Regions from separate parts of the Paenibacillus sp. FSL H7-0756 genome, predicted to be linked through region 2. Evidence: riboswitches for the same ligand, from Rfam matches in the RefSeq annotation. Region 2 holds a riboswitch; the other holds the start of a gene.
The links. Region 2 has a riboswitch for glycine ahead of gcvT (glycine cleavage system aminomethyltransferase GcvT). Riboswitches for the same ligand answer to the same signal wherever they lie in the genome.
Positions count from the first base shown of each region.

Region 1: it holds a riboswitch for glycine, as region 2 does, so the genes downstream of both, NST04_RS04790 (amino acid permease) here and gcvT (glycine cleavage system aminomethyltransferase GcvT) in region 2, are expected to answer to the same signal.

Region 1 covers NZ_JBBOVT010000001.1:1,066,364-1,074,428, forward strand. The annotation lists gene NST04_RS04770 (ABC transporter substrate-binding protein) at 1-423, opposite strand, end outside; gene NST04_RS04775 (carbohydrate ABC transporter permease) at 493-1,407, opposite strand; gene NST04_RS04780 (ABC transporter permease) at 1,423-2,376, opposite strand; gene NST04_RS04785 (DUF5643 domain-containing protein) at 2,620-3,552, shown strand; glycine riboswitch at 3,681-3,760, shown strand; gene NST04_RS04790 (amino acid permease) at 3,902-5,278, shown strand; gene NST04_RS04795 (helix-turn-helix transcriptional regulator) at 5,312-6,259, shown strand; gene NST04_RS04800 (DinB family protein) at 6,336-6,884, shown strand; gene NST04_RS04805 (methyl-accepting chemotaxis protein) at 7,116-7,937, shown strand; gene NST04_RS04810 (DUF1304 domain-containing protein) at 7,976-8,065, opposite strand, start outside.
Region 2 covers NZ_JBBOVT010000001.1:1,539,181-1,547,245, reverse strand. The annotation lists gene uvrA (excinuclease ABC subunit UvrA) at 1-281, opposite strand, end outside; gene uvrB (excinuclease ABC subunit UvrB) at 762-2,753, opposite strand; gene NST04_RS06840 (flagellar motor protein) at 2,935-3,720, shown strand; gene NST04_RS06835 (flagellar motor protein MotB) at 3,717-4,613, shown strand; gene NST04_RS06830 (hypothetical protein) at 4,697-5,329, shown strand; gene gcvH (glycine cleavage system protein GcvH) at 5,427-5,819, opposite strand; glycine riboswitch at 6,004-6,101, shown strand; glycine riboswitch at 6,105-6,205, shown strand; gene gcvT (glycine cleavage system aminomethyltransferase GcvT) at 6,286-7,410, shown strand; gene gcvPA (aminomethyl-transferring glycine dehydrogenase subunit GcvPA) at 7,407-8,065, shown strand, end outside.

The sequences.
Region 1 (8,065 bases), 470 kb from region 2:
CAACGGGAGGAATGCGCCTTTGGCTACGTTATTGGCGAAATCCGCCCAGTTCGGAGCGAAGGTCAAATCGACCTGTTCACCGGATTGATAGGCCAATGCCATCTTCTCAGCCCAGGAGGACCAAGGGAGTCCCTGGAAGTCAATCTCGGCGTTGATTTTTTCTTTGAGATACTTGTTGATCTCGTCTACAACCGCTTTGGTATCATTTTGCGGGAAATTCCCGACCGTGTACACTTTCAGCTTGCGGAACGTTGAGGTGTCAGGATTCGTGCTGCCTTCCGTACCTGCTGTTGTAGCTGCTGCTGTCGATTCTGCCTTGGACGGGGCGGATGCACCTGAATTGCCCCCGCCGCATCCGGTAATGCCCAGTATCACGGCGGTTAGGGCAGCAAGCACCGCGCCCGAGCTTCTGGTTGTTCTCATTTGTATGAACCTCCTCAATGATAATTAGATCATATATTCTAACCGGCATTTACGCCAGAGCTAGACCCATTAACCTTTGATCGCCCCAATCGTGAGGCCTTTGGTAAAGTACTTCTGGAAGAACGGATAGATGAACAGAATGGGACCAATCGACAGCACAACCATGGCCATGCGCAGACTTTCGGTTGGAACGGATTCCTGTACCATCAGGGCGACACCGGTGCCGGCAAGCTGGGTTTTGAAGAATTCGGCCTGGCGGATCATCTGGATCATGACGTACTGCAGCGAGAACTTATTGGTGTCATTAATGAACAGCATGGAGTTGAACCAGTCATTCCAGTACATCAGCGTAGTGAACAGTCCGATGGTCGCCAGTACAGGCAGGGAGATCGGCAGCACGAGCTGGAAGAAGATCCGCCATTCCGAAGCTCCGTCGAGCTTGCCGGATTCAATCATCTCCTCCGGGATGGTCTGCTGGAAGAAGGTACGGGTGATGAAGATATAGAAGGCATTGGACAAGCCGGGCAGGATCAGAGCGACCAGCGAGTCCTTCAGATCGAGATAATTCACGTACAGCAGATAGAAGGGAACCAGTCCGCCCGAGAACAGCATCGTGATCAGCAGATAGAAGTTGAATGTCTTTTTAAAAGGGAAATCCTTCCGGTAGAGCGGATACGCATACAGTGCAATCAGCAGCACGGCCAGAACAGTTCCGATAAGGGTAACGGTCAAGCTGACACCATACGCCTTAACCAGTGTCTCCGAATGCTTGAACAAATATTGGTACGCGGACGCATCGATATGATCGGGCCAGAACTTGTAACCCTGGAGCGTCAAGGCCTTCTCGTTGGTTAAGGAGATAGCGACAATGAGCACGATCGGCAGGATACACGCCAGGCTGAAGGCGATGAAGAACACATTCAGAATAATCTGGGCGGTGGTAGAGCCTTTGGTATAAGGGTTGCTTCGGGATGCAGTAGTCATTAGAATCCTCCGTTTCTAGAAAAGAGCCGTATCGCGGTTCAGCTTACGGGCCAGTGCATTCGCGCCGATGACCAGGAAGAAGCCGACGACCGATTGATAGAAGTTCGCCGCAGAGGACATCCCCAGGTCATTGAGCTGGATCAGGCCCCGGTAGACATAGGTGTCGATGACGTCCGTAGTCGAGCGCAGCGCACCGGAGTCCAGGGTCACATGGTAGAACAGCCCGAAGTCAGAGCGGAAGATACCGCCCATATTAAGAATCGTGAGAATGACCATGATCGGCGTAAGCAGCGGCAGGGTAATCTTGGTGATCTGCTGCCATTTGCTGGCCCCGTCCATCACCGCAGCCTCGTACAGCTCTTCGCTGATGCCGGTGATCGCTGCAAGATAGATGACGCTGCCGATCCCGATGGAGTGCCACATTTTGGTGATCCACAGAATGTAAGGCCATGCGTTAGGATGCATATAAGCGTTCACCGAGGAGTAGCCGAACATCGGCAGAATATGCTTGACCAGGAAGCCATACTCCGGGTGCAGGAAGGCATAGACGATGAAGCTGACCACGACCATGGACAGGAAGTTCGGCATAATCATCACGGTCTGGAAGAACTTCGAAGCCAGCTTGTTACGCACCTCATTGATCGCAATCGCCAGCGAGACGGAGAGAATTAGGCCTGAGATAATGAAGACCACATTGTACCCCACGGTGTTGATCGTCACGCGCAGGGCGTCAGAGGTGGCGAAGAGGAACCGGAAGTTATCCAGCCCGGCCCAGGGACTGCCCATAATGCCATCAATGTAGTTGATGTTCTTGAAGGCAATGAATAATCCGAACATCGGAATATAGCAGTTGATGAAAAAGATAATCGACGTGGGCAGCAGCATCAGCAGCAGCACCCGGTATCGCACGATATTGTGCAGCAGACGGCCGAAACGGCCCTGGGGCGGTGTCGCTGGCTTGGTGTTCATAGCTTGTGGTGCGGGATTTGCCATAAGTTCTAACCTCACTCTACTTGTTCTGGATGAATTTATTATAGTAGAGCAGCCCTTCGGAATTCTTTCTTGGAAATGACTCTGTTTATTCAAAAATGACTTTGTACGGAGCGCGTGAATTCAGCGCTCTTGTCACAAACCGGCAGGAGGGGAACGTTATACCTGTATATTCTTAATCAGTAAAGGAGAAAAGCTATGTACACGATCAGCTTAAATACCATGAAGAAAGCAATTATAGCAACAGCAGTAACCGCTGTACTCGGAGGAACAGTTGTCGGCGGGGGATTCACTGTAGCCGTAGCGGCGGCAGCCGATGTCAACAAGGATACTAAGGCTGGCAGCGTATTCGCGATCAGCGATAACGCCACTCTGAAGGCGATTGTTCAGAAAAAGCTTGCTGCCGCCCCGAATCAGGCCGTGACCCAGGAGGGGGTAACCCTGACACTAACCGATCTGATCTATGACAGTAATGAGCTTGTCGCAGGCATCCGGCAGGAGGGAGGGACGGTAGACAAGTATGGTTCCTTCATGGACCCATCCAGAACTGTGGATGTATTGGTCAATGGGAAAAAGCTGCTGTACGATACGTCCATCTCCACAAATTCCGAAGATACGGACACGGCGTTGATCCGGCTAACTAAAGGAGCTATGAAGCAGCAAATCCCGGATAAGTTCGACCTTACGCTGAAGGCATACGCCAACGGGGTGAAGGAGCCATTTATATTTAAAGTTCAAGTGAACAAGCTGGGGACCCTGTTAACCGTGAAGCCGGGCGTTTCCAAAAAGAACAGCACATTCAGCTACACAGTGACATCCTTCCAGATGACCCCGTTGACAATGTCTCTGCAGGTGAGCTTCAAGGGGGAAGTTCCGGCAGCGGCCAAGTCCAAGGGGAACCCGGAAAGAATGTTATATGACCTTGTGGATGAGAAGGGAAATGTGAGCTCGCCGTGGGGCAAGCCGTTTGAGAAGGTTAAGACAAGCGGTACCGAGGAGCAGAACTACGGTGCTTTTCCGGCCGTCCCGAAGACCATTAGTGTTAAGCCGTTTACGTATGCCAAGGATGCCAGCGGGAAAATGTTCAAGGACAAACAGGGCCAATGGGCTAAAACCTATTATAAAGATCTGGAAACCAAAATTACGGTTAAATAACAAGCGATGTAACTAATGTTATTGACAGAAGTCTGGGCTATGAATAGAATTGACAAATATTTAGATGAAGTCCGCTTCAAATAATTAAATATTCGCAAGCTATGAAGGCTATGGATCACACTATAGCTGGAGCAGCTTCTGGAGAGACTGCGGGAGACCGCAGCGCCGAAGGGTTCACAATCTCAGGCAAAAGGACAGAAGAGTACCGGATTTCTATTTCCCTGGCTGATTTCCTTCAGCGTAGGCAGATAGCTTATTTGGAACCTCTTATGAACCGGGAGATTGGATGATATCCAGTCTCCTTTTTTGCGTTATTTGCAGCGTTGAATTCATTAAGGGGGAAACAGGAATGGCACAGACAGAATTAAAAAGAGAGCTCGCGAACCGGCATGTCCAGCTTATCGCTATCGGCGGTACGATTGGAACAGGGTTATTTCTCGGCTCAGGCAAGGCGATCCAGCAGGCCGGGCCTTCCATCATGCTCACGTATCTGATCGTGGGAATCGCCGTGTTTTTTGTGATGCGGGCGCTGGGGGAACTGCTGCTCTCGAAGGCGGGGTATCAATCTTTTACAGACATTGCTGAGGATTACCTGGGGCCGCGCGCGGCATTCATTACGGGCTGGACCTACTGGTTCTGCTGGATTATGACGGCGATGGCCGATGTGATTGCGGTGGGCGTCTATGTGCAGTACTGGTTCGATATTCCGCAGTGGGTACCGGCCGTGATCTGCCTGATCATTCTGCTCGGACTCAATCTGCTCACGGTCAAAAGCTTCGGCGAACTCGAATTCTGGTTTGCTCTGATCAAGGTGGTTACAATTCTGGCTCTGATCGGCCTGGGGATTGTCCTGCTGGTGACCGGGTTCAAGACGGATGCAGGCTCGGTGTCAGTCCGCAATCTCTGGGAGCATGGGGGCGTGTTCCCGAACGGGGTGAAGGGCTTCTTATTTTCCTTCCAGATGGTGGTATTCGCTTATGTCGGCGTGGAATTGGTGGGGGTATCGGCAGCGGAGACTGCGAATCCTGAGAAAAACATCCCGTCCGCAATCAACAAAATTCCGCTGCGGATTCTGTTCTTCTATGTAGGCGCGCTCTTCGTGCTTCTGTGCATTAATCCCTGGACCCAGCTTAGCGCGGCGGAAAGCCCGTTCGTGCGTACCTTCAGTTTGGTCGGGATTCCGATTGCTGCGGGAATTATCAATTTCGTGGTCTTAACCTCGGCGGCCTCCGCCTGCAACAGCGGGATGTTCTCGACCAGCCGGATTCTCTACAATCTGAGCAGACGGAATCAGGCCTCGCCGCAGCTTGGCAAGCTGAACCGGAATCATGTGCCTGCGAATTCCCTGTTTATCTCCACCCTGGTGATCTCTGCCGGAGCACTGCTCAGCAAGCTCATTCCGGGTCAGGCCTTCGGCATCGTGACTACGATCAGCGCTATTTGCTTCATCTGGGTCTGGGGCGTTGTGCTAGTCTGCCATATCAAGTATAAAAGGAACCGCCCGGATTTACATGCCGTTTCCAAATTCAAAGCGCCGTTCACCCCGGTGATTAACTATGCTGTTCTGACGCTGTTTGCCGCCATTCTTGTGATCATGCTCTTTGCCGATGAGACGCGTCCGGCGCTGCTGTTCACTCCGCTCTGGTTCATCCTGCTGTTCGTTCTGTACTCCATCAGAAGCCGTAAGGAGAAAAGTGAACAGGAAATCAGTATAATCAATACATAAACTGATTTCAGGATGAAGAGGTGCAGCCGCCGCATGAACAAGACAGACCGCATGTTAGCCATCGTACTGGAGCTGCAGCGCAAAGGAGTCGTACGGGCAGAGGATCTGGCGTCTGTCTTCGAGACCAGTGTAAGAACCATCTACCGCGATATCCAGGCGCTTAGTGAAGCCGGAGTGCCGGTGGTAGGAGCTACAGGTCAGGGATATTCACTGGTAGAGGGGTATTTCCTGCCCCCGGTCAGCTTCACAGCGGAGGAGGCTGTGACTCTGCTGATCGGGACGGATTTCGTGGAGCAACGGTTCGATACGGAGTATGGTAACCGGGCTTCCGCAGCAGGCAGGAAGATTGAAGCGATTCTGCCGGGTGATACCAAGGAGAATGCCGCCCGGCTCCGCCAGAGCATCCTGCTGCTGAGTACCAGTAAAGATAAGCTGCAAGGACAGGACAAGGAGTACATGGAGCAGATCCGCCGCGCGATTCTGGAGCAGCGGAAGATCAGCTTCGGGTATACGAAGGGCAGACAGGAAGCTGACGGAAGTCACCGGAGTGTCCGAACCGCCTCGCCGTATGGACTTGTCCTGAACAGAGGTGCCTGGACCCTGGTCGCCTGGTGCTGGCTGCGGCAGGAAATCCGTCATTTCCGGTTATCCAGAATGAGCGGGCTTACCGTTCTGGACGACCGGTTCGAAGTGCCTGCTGATTTCGATCTGCACGCGTACCAGCCGGAGGATGACCGCCATGTACGCGTGTGCATTTTGGTGCATCCCGAGATCGCTGACAAGGCTGCTGAATCGAATAACTTTTATCTGGAGGCCGTGGAGGACCGGGCAGACGGCAGGCTTATGACCTTCCGCGTGCGTCAGCCCGGGGACCTGCTGCAATGGGTGCTTGGCTGGGGAGCGGGGGCGGTTGTCCTGGAGCCGGAAGCCTTGCGGAAGCTTGTGCGGGAGGAAGCGGCAAAAATGCTGGAACGCTACTGACATAACGTTGTCAGTAGCGTTTGTGTATATTCAGGTCAGACCTTAAGAATAAAGGAGCTGCCTGAAACCTATGAATATGAATACGAAGACTACGGAAGCCTTACAGCAATTTGAAAAGACTGCGAATCACTATCTTATGGAATTAGATACCTTCAGTATGGAGCAGCTGCTGCGGCAGCCGGCTGACGGAGAGTGGTCCCTCGGGCAGATGGTTCAGCATTTGATACAATCGGCGCTGTACATGCAGCTCCGTAATATCGATCTGTGTCTGGCCGGGAACGGGGAAGCGGCGGGCAAGGAAGCAGAGATGACTCCGGATGGTAAAGCGGTTTTTGCCGGGGGCAGCTTCCCGCCTGTGCGCGTTCATGTTCCGCCGTCACCGCAGTATACGCCGGTGCAGCCGGAGAGCAAGGAGCAGCTGATCCAAGGCCTGAACACAGTGATGGAGCGTATGCGCGAGACCCTGCCGAAGCTTGCGCAGGCACCTGAGCACAGCACCGCCCCTCATCCCCGGTTCGGCCCCTTGTCTGCGGCAGAATGGTATCTGCTGATTGAGATGCACTACCGCCATCACTTGCTGCAGCTGAACCGGTTGAAGGATTTCTTAGGATCAAGTGTAGCGTAATAAAAGAACGCCAATAAGCCGAAGCCTGTCAGTAGTAACTGAGGGCTCCGGCTATTTTGCTACATTGATCACGTCGAGGGCTCACGGGCTAAATGTAATCGAAAAAGCGATCACAATGGTCAAATTTTAATTATTCATTTTTGAATAAAGGAGGTTTGTCGCAACATGTCGAACTTAACTCTTAATTTCGCAGTACCCTGAAGCTAACTGAATAAAAGGAGACCCTCACCTATGAAAAACATCGTACGCTCCCTTGAAGATATAATAAATCTCGCGCCCGTTCTGAAAGCTGCTTTTCCATACGATATCTCGATTGCCGTCTGTGATACCGAGAAGTTTCTCGCCTATTACCCTGGGGATTCCATTGATCTGGGGATTCGCGCCGGGCAGATTATTCACGCAGACGAACCTCTGTATCATGCACTGAAAAATGATGAATACTCAAGGGCCAACGTTCCCAAAGAGTATTATGGATACGAATTTGTGGGTACGGTCCTTCCGGTACATGGAGAGGATGAACGTGTCTGCGGGGCGGTCTGTATTCAGGTGCGCAGACAGACCGAGCTGCGGGAAATTGCCGACCGGATGGCACTGTCGCTGAATCAGGCTAATGCGCGGATCATGCAGGTAGCGGGCGGGTCTAACCAGCTGGCCGGCTTCTCTCAGAAGCTGCTGGTCCAGTCTGAGACCACTGCTGCAAGTGTCCAAAAAAGCGATGAAGTGCTGGCTGTTCTGAGGAAGGTTGCCGACCAGACGCATCTGCTTGGAATTAATGCGGCCATTGAGGCCGCCCATGCCGGAGAGAAGGGCCGGGGCTTCGACATTGTCGCCAGAGAAATCCGCAAGTTCTCACAGGAGACCGAGCAATCCGCGCAGCGGATACGGGACACCCTGCGGGAGATCCAGACAGCGATGAAGGGAATCGGCCAATCCATCGGTCAGATTGCCTCAGTGGGACAAGAGCAGGCAGCTTCAACGCAAGAGATGTCCAGCTTCATTGAGGAGATCCGGGCGATGTCTGAGCAGTTGAATCAGTTCGCGCAGAAGCTGTGAGGGTAAGTGTGGAAGCTGCCTGGATAAGCCCGCAAATCTTACAGATGTGCGATAATTGTAGCCGCCAGCGCCAGGAAGGCTGGTAGGCCCTGCATCAGCAGGATGGATCTCTTGGAGGTGAGTCCGCC
Region 2 (8,065 bases):
CGGCTCGTCGTCTTCTGGTCAATCGATATGGCCGGGGAGAGTCCGTCGATGGAATCTACATCCGGCTTCTCCATCTGGCCCAGGAACTGGCGGGCATAAGCAGACAAAGACTCCACATACCGGCGTTGTCCCTCGGCGTAGATGGTATCGAAGGCCAGGGAGGATTTACCTGAACCGCTCAGTCCCGTTAGCACGACGAAGCGGTCACGCGGAATCGTTACGTCGATGTTCTTGAGATTATGGGCCCTTGCGCCCTTGATTACTATACTTTCATGTGCCAACGGTACCTCTCCTTTAAGGGGAATTTAAAATGGAAAAACATTACCTTTCGATCCCTCCCAAACCCTCCCTTCCAAGGGAGGGCCCCAAGGGTTGCACCCTCTGGACACCCGCAAGCTCGGCGGAAGGAATTAGGTTGGTGAATGGACGACTACTGGGGCAATGGGCCCGCTAACCCCTACGGAGCCGCTCCTACGATTAGAGCGATTCGGCTCGCTGTGGCTTGCCGACAACGCTGTCCCTTCGGGATACGCGCTAAGAAATTAACTGCGGGCTGTTCCTGCGGAATGCGCAAGAGCTTAACGGCACGCTGTCCCTTCGGGATACGCGCTCAGAGCTCAACTGCGGGCTGTTCCTGCGGAATGCGCAAAGAACTTAACGGTACGCTGTCCCTCCGGGATGCGCAAGGGCATGGCCCCTTTATCTTCAAAAGGAACGGCCTGAGTAGCGCCGTTCCCTGGATCGTTAACTTCAGCGCCGGGTTACTCTGCCCGCAATTCAAGCAAGGCATCGCGCAGTTCGGCGGCGCGTTCGAATTGCAGGTTCTTGGCGGCGTCCTTCATCTCGGCCTCCAGACGCTGCATCAGGCTCTGTTTGTCTTTCTTGTTCAGCTTGCCGCCGACACCGGTGAGGTAATCGGCCTTGGACTCGGCCACCTTGGTCGCCTCGATGATATCGCGCACCTTCTTGTTGATGGTCGTCGGGGTAATCCCGTGCTTCTCGTTATGGGCGATTTGAATCTCGCGGCGGCGCTGGGTCTCGCTCATTGCCTTCTCCATGGAGTCCGTAATGCGGTCCCCGTACATAATGACCCGGCCCTCTGAGTTACGGGCAGCACGGCCTATCGTCTGGATCAGCGAACGCTCGGAACGGAGGAAGCCTTCCTTATCGGCATCCAGGATCGCAACCAGCGACACCTCCGGCAGGTCAAGACCCTCTCTGAGCAGGTTAATACCGACCAGTACGTGGAATGTGCCCAGACGGAGATCACGCAAGATCGCCATCCGCTCCAGCGTCTTGATATCTGAGTGCATATAACGTACCTTAATGCCAATCTCCTTGAAGTAGTCCGTCAGGTCTTCAGACATCTTCTTCGTAAGGGTGGTAACGAGTACACGCTCATCGCGTTCTACCCGGTCACGGATTTCATTGATTAGATCATCGATCTGCCCTTCGGTAGGACGCACTTCAATGATAGGATCAAGCAGACCGGTAGGACGGATAATCTGCTGAACCATAGTATCGCAATGCTCCATCTCATAAGGGCCCGGTGTTGCGGACACATATACAATCTGGCTTACCTTGTCTTCGAATTCCTCGAATTGCAGCGGACGGTTATCCAGCGCAGACGGCAGGCGGAAGCCATGCTCCACCAGGACGGTCTTACGCGCACGGTCACCGTTATACATCGCCCGGATCTGCGGCAGCGTCACATGGGACTCGTCAATCACAATCAGCATGTCATCCGGGAAATAGTCCATCAGCGTATAAGGAGTCGCTCCCGGCTCACGGAAGGTAAGCGGACCGGAATAGTTCTCGATCCCCGAGCAGAAGCCGACTTCCTTCATCATCTCGATATCATAACGGGTCCGCTGCTCCAGCCGCTGAGCCTCCAGCAGCTTGCCTGCTTCACGAAGCACAGTCAGCCGTTCCTCCAGCTCACGCTCAATATTGACCAGTGCTACACGCATCGTCTCTTCCTGGGTTACGAAGTGAGACGCCGGAAAAATCGCGATATGATCGCGTTCGCCGATCAGCTCGCCTGTCAGAACATCAATCTCCGTAATCCGTTCGATCTCGTCTCCGAACAGTTCTACCCGGATCGCATGCTCGCCCTGGGATGCCGGGAAGATCTCAACCACATCCCCGCGCACACGGAACGTACCGCGCACGAAATTAATATCATTGCGCTGATACTGGATATCTACAAGCCGGCTCAGAATCTGATTGCGCGGCTTCTCCATTCCTACACGCAGCGAAAGCAGCAGGCTTCCGTATTCCTGCGGCGAACCGAGACCATAAATACAGGACACACTCGCTACAATAATAACGTCACGGCGTTCGAACAGCGAGCTGGTTGCCGAGTGGCGGAGCTTGTCGATTTCTTCATTTATGCTGGAGTCTTTCTCAATGTAGGTATCGGAGGAAGGAATGTACGCCTCTGGCTGGTAGTAATCGTAGTAACTGACGAAGTAATCCACGGAATTGCTCGGAAAAAATTCTTTGAACTCACTCGCCAGCTGCGCAGCAAGCGTCTTATTGTGCGCAATGACCAGCGTCGGGCGGTTCAACTTGGAAATCACTTGTGCGATGGTAAAGGTCTTGCCTGTACCTGTCGCTCCCAGCAGCGTCTGGTGCTTCTTGCCCTGCCGGATGCCGTCCAATAACTCTTCTATGGCATGAGGCTGATCGCCCTGGGGTGTATACTCGGACTCCAGTGCAAAAGTCTTCGTACTGACGACAATATCACTCATTTGCCCGTCTCCCCTCTATCGTCTAGAATATATGAATATATTATAATTTTAACCCTAATCATCCTTCATCCATACCAAGCTGAAAAATATGGAAGATAGGAATGCACGTTCCCGTTTATTATACAGCGTTGCCCAGACTGTTGCAAACCATAATATATAGAAATTTAAGGAGCCTGAATTTATGGATTTCATTACAATACTCGGCCTGCTGGCCGGAATTGCCGCTATGATCGGCGGTTTTCTGTGGGAAGGCGGCAGCCTGTCCGGCCTGCTGCAGCCCAATGCAGCCCTGATCGTATTCGGCGGTACCCTTGCGGCGGTGCTCATCAGCTTCCCGGCGTCCAAGCTCCGCACTATTCCGGCGGCGCTCCGCTTGGCTTTTGGCCGGCAACGGGATACCAGCCGGGAACAAGCCGAAGAGCTGATTGCCATGGCTGCACTCACGCGCCGCGGCGGTGTTCTCGCCCTGGAGAAACGGGCAGAGGAACATCCGGATCCCTTCACCCGTGAAGGCCTGTTTCTGATTGTCGACGGCAATGACCCGGATCAGGTCCGGCAGATCCTGGAGCTTGGGATGGATGCCAAAGAGCTGAAATATGAAGGGTACGCCAAGATTTTCGAAGCCGCAGGCGGCTATGCACCAACCATGGGGATTATCGGCACCGTTATGGGGCTGATCCGGGTTCTGAGCAATTTAACGGACCCTTCCAATTTGGGCGCGTCGATTGCCGTAGCTTTTACAGCAACACTCTATGGGGTAGCCAGCGCTAATCTACTCTTTTTACCCATTGCCTCCAAAATCAAATCCCGCAGCCAAAGTGAGCTGGGCACCATGGAGATGCTGCTCGTCGGCATTCTGTCCCTGCAGAACGGGGATCACCCGCATCTGGTCCGGCAAAAGTTGGCTCCCTTCCTGACAGACGCTCCTAAACGCAGCATCGGCACCAGCCCGGGGGAACCGCTATGAGGCAAAGAAACCGCCGGCAGCCCCGTACCGCCGCTGGCAAGGAGAGCCGGGACCGCTGGATGATTACCTACGCGGATCTGATCACGCTTCTGCTTATTTTTTTCGTGATTCTGTATGCTATGAGCAGCCTGGATTCGCAGAAGTATGCCATTGTCAGCGGATCCTTATCGGATACCTTCAGTAGCGGAAGTGCAGTGCTGGAAGGCGGAAACGGCGTGCTGGAGGGCAATCAGGGAATCACCGGGAATGCCGTTTCGAAGGGGAACACTGAAGGCGGCGGAACGGCTGGCGGTCCTTCTGCTACAGGCTCCGCGAATGCGGGCGGGCTGAATGGAACCGGGGCAGATCATCCTGCAACCGGACAAACAGGAAACGGGGAGGGACACCAGCCGTCAGCGCGCGAGCTTGCTTTTCGGGAACAGGAAGCGAAGCTGGCTGCTCTTATGGGCGTCATCACCCAGTATGTGGAGGAGAATAACCTTGGGGAACAGATTTTTGTGGCCGATAAACCGCAGGGCATTGCCATCACGCTGAGTGACCGGTTCCTGTTCGATGCGGGTAAGGCTGAGTTGAAATCCCCTGCCTTCCCTGCACTGCGCCAGCTATCGGGCCTGTTCCGCGGCATCGGCGCCACGATCAGCATCGAAGGCCACACCGACAATGTTCCCGTGACGCCCGGATCAGTCTATAAAGACAACTGGGAGCTATCCGGCGCCCGTGCGCTGTCCGTCCTGCGCTTTTTTCTGGACAAAGAGGGGCTGAGCCCTGATACCTTCCAGTACGCGGGTTATGCCGATACCCGGCCTGCCTACGATAATACAACCGCCGAGGGAAAGCAGCGGAACCGCCGGGTTGAACTAATTGTGCTGCGTCAGCTTCAGGAGGAAGAATAGCACGTAATTGCGAGCGAATCAGCTCAGATACCGGCAGGCGGCAAAAGCATATATCCATTTGCTAATAAAGGAGATAGACCGCTATGCAGGATACAAACGGAGCGGCGTCGGAGGCCGCAGGGTTCTTCAGGTTTTTGCGGCTGGCAGTTTCGCTGATCATGATCATTATTGCCCAGGGGATGCTTACCCTCTTCGTCGGATTTTTTGCCGCCTTCATGCAGTTCTTCTCCTCCCGTTACTTCTGGGGAGACCTGGCCCGCGTCTATCCGCTGGACAAGCTGATTGCAATTGGCGCTGATTACCTTATTGCCGGAGCTCTCTTCGCCCTGGCTTGGTTCGGGGTCTGGTGGATGCTCTACGGCTTGTCCGGGAATGGGCGTATCCGCTGTTTCCCCCTGCTTTTGCTGAGCGCGTATTCGACGTTTCTTCTCCTCTTTGCACAAGTCAATCCGGTCTATAACCCGGAAGCCATGATCCCCAGTTCTGCCGGGGAAGCGACATTTATCGTTTGTATGGGGATGTCGGCTGCTGTGCTTTTCCCGTTTTATTCAGCCGGGGTGTATTATTTCGTGCTCAAGCCCGCCACCCGTCCGCGAAAAAGATACCGTTTCCTGCTGCTGTGCTCTGTATTTTCCATTGCGGGTCTGGCTCTTCTGCCCCTGCTGTGGCAGCTGGCTCCGGGCCTTTATCCCGGTCTGCTTAGCTTCCCGGAATAAGATACAGACGCAAAAAGACAGACCTCTCACATTAGTAACATCTAATGTAATAAAGAGAAGTCTGCCGTATTCAGCGCTTTCGCGGATAAGCTAACTTTTATTCCCCAACGAGTTCCTTGTACGCAGCCGCATCCAGCAGGCCGGTTACTGCCTCTGCGAACTCTGCATCAAGCTCCAGCTCAAAAATCCAACCGTCCCCGTAAGGCTGGTCATTGATCAGCTCCGGGCTGGCCTCCAGCGCATCGTTGATCTTGGTCACCTTACCGGATACGGGTGAATATAGCTCCGATACGGTCTTCACGGATTCGATACTGCCCACACTGTCGCCTGCGGAGATCGCCGCGCCCACTTCCGGAAATTCTACAAACACGATATCGCCCAGCAGATGCTGCGCATGATCCGTAATCCCTACACGTACTACGCGTCCCTCGCCCTGCTGCGCCCACTCATGCTCTTCGCTGTATAGCAGGTTGTCAAGCACTTCACTCATTCCAAGCCGCCTCTTTTCCGTAATTGGAGTTCTAAATTTAGTTATAGCCTAAGTTATCGGCTTGCCTAATGTCAATATAACTGACAGTAAAATTAAATTTGTCAACTTTTTGACGTTTTTTTGATTGACAGGGCGGAGGGTTACCCGGTTTAATGGAGTCAGTAGAAAAACATATGGTTTGCGAATGATGGCATAGGGAGAGACTGTCTCACAGGAAGACAGCGCCGAAGGAGTAAGCCCGGGATGGGTGAATCTCTCAGGCAAAAGGACCTTTGCCGGACGCATCTCTGGAGAGCATCCGGGTGCCTGCGCCGCAGGCTTCACGGATCACCAACGGGGAAACCTGCGCGGCATGGCAGGGTAACTCTCAGGTACCAAGGACAGAGCGAAAGTCCATTTATGCATACGTGCATAATGGCTTTCGCCTGTCCTTTTTCGTATGTAATCAGACCAAGGGAGTGACAAGATGGAGTCTTTGAGAAGAACGCCTTTTTATGATCTCTATGCCGCTTATGCGGAGTCCAGATGTATTGATTTCGGCGGCTGGGAGCTGCCGGTGCAGTTCACAGGCATCGTGAAGGAGCATGAAGCCGTCCGTGAACGGGCCGGACTGTTCGATGTCTCGCATATGGGGGAATTCATGGTTACCGGGAACGGCGCTGAAGCCTTCCTGCAGAGAATGACCACCAATGATGTCACCCGCCTGGAAGACGGCGCAGCGCAGTACACCCTGATGCTCTACCCAAGCGGCGGAGTGGTGGACGATCTGCTTGTATACCGGCTGGGCGGGGAGCGTTACATGCTTGTCGTCAATGCGTCCAATATCGACAAGGACTTCCAGTGGCTGCAGGAGCATCATACCGCTGAATTCAGCGGGGTCACCCTGCAGAATATCTCGGATGAGACGCTGCTGCTCGCGTTGCAGGGTCCGCTGGCAGAGACGATTCTGGCCAAGGTCACGCAGGTGCCACTAACAGAGCTTAAGCCGTTCCACTTCATCGAACACGCTGAAGTCTGCGGCGTCACCGTCCTGCTCTCCCGTACCGGATATACCGGCGAAGACGGCTTCGAGCTGTATGCCCCCGCCGATACAGCAGCAGCACTCTGGAACGGTCTGCTGGCCGCTGGCGCTCCGCATGGCCTGACGCCTGCCGGCCTGGGCGCACGTGATACGCTCCGCTTCGAAGCCAAGCTGCCGCTGTACGGCCAGGAGCTGTCGGCGGAGATTACGCCGCTTGAAGCCGGTGTCCAGTTCTTCGTGAAGCTGGACGCAGGGGACTTCATCGGCCGCGATGCCCTGCTGAAGCAGAAGGAAGCCGGCCTGCCCCGGCGTCTTGTGGGCCTGGAGATGATCGACCGCGGCATTCCCCGCTCCCACTATCCCGTGTACGCGGACGGAGTGAAGATCGGTGAAGTTACGACCGGCACCCAATCCCCTACCCTGAAGCGGAATCTCGGACTCGCCCTGCTGGACGCTGCCTATACGGAGCCGGGCACAGAGGTGTACGTGGAGATTCGCGGCAAGCAGCTCAAGGCTGCCGTCATCAAAGCCCCATTCTACAAAAGAAGCCAAGGAGTGAAGCCGCAATGAAGCACCGCTATCTGCCTATGACTGAGCAAGACCGCGCAGAAATGATGGAGACCGTAGGCATCCAGTCTATCGATGAGCTGTTCGCCGATATTCCGCAGTCTGTCCGTTACCAGGGGACCCTGCCGATGTCCGGCGCCCTGGACGAATATGCACTGCTTCGCCATATGAAGGGGCTCGCAGACAAGAACGCCGATTTCGACACTCACACCAGCTTCCTCGGCGCCGGATTATATGACCACCATGTTCCGGTCGTGATCAACCATGTGATTTCCCGTTCGGAATTTTATACCGCCTACACCCCTTATCAGCCGGAGATCAGCCAGGGTGAGCTTCAGGCCATCTTCGAATTCCAGTCCTATATCTGTGAGCTGACCGGGATGAAGGTCGCCAATGCCAGTATGTATGACGGCGCAACGGCCCTGTCCGAAGCGGCTGTGCTGGCCGCAGGCGCAACCAAGCGCAAGAAGCTGATTGTCTCCCGTACCGTTCACCCGGAAGCGCGCCAGGTGCTGCGCACCTCCGCCAACGCCTGGGGCCTGCAAATTGTAGAGATTGACTATGCTGACGGGGTAACGGATCTCGCCAGGCTGGCCGAAGCCATTGACAGCGATACCGCTGCTGTTCTGGTCCAGTCCCCCAACTTCTTCGGCGGGAT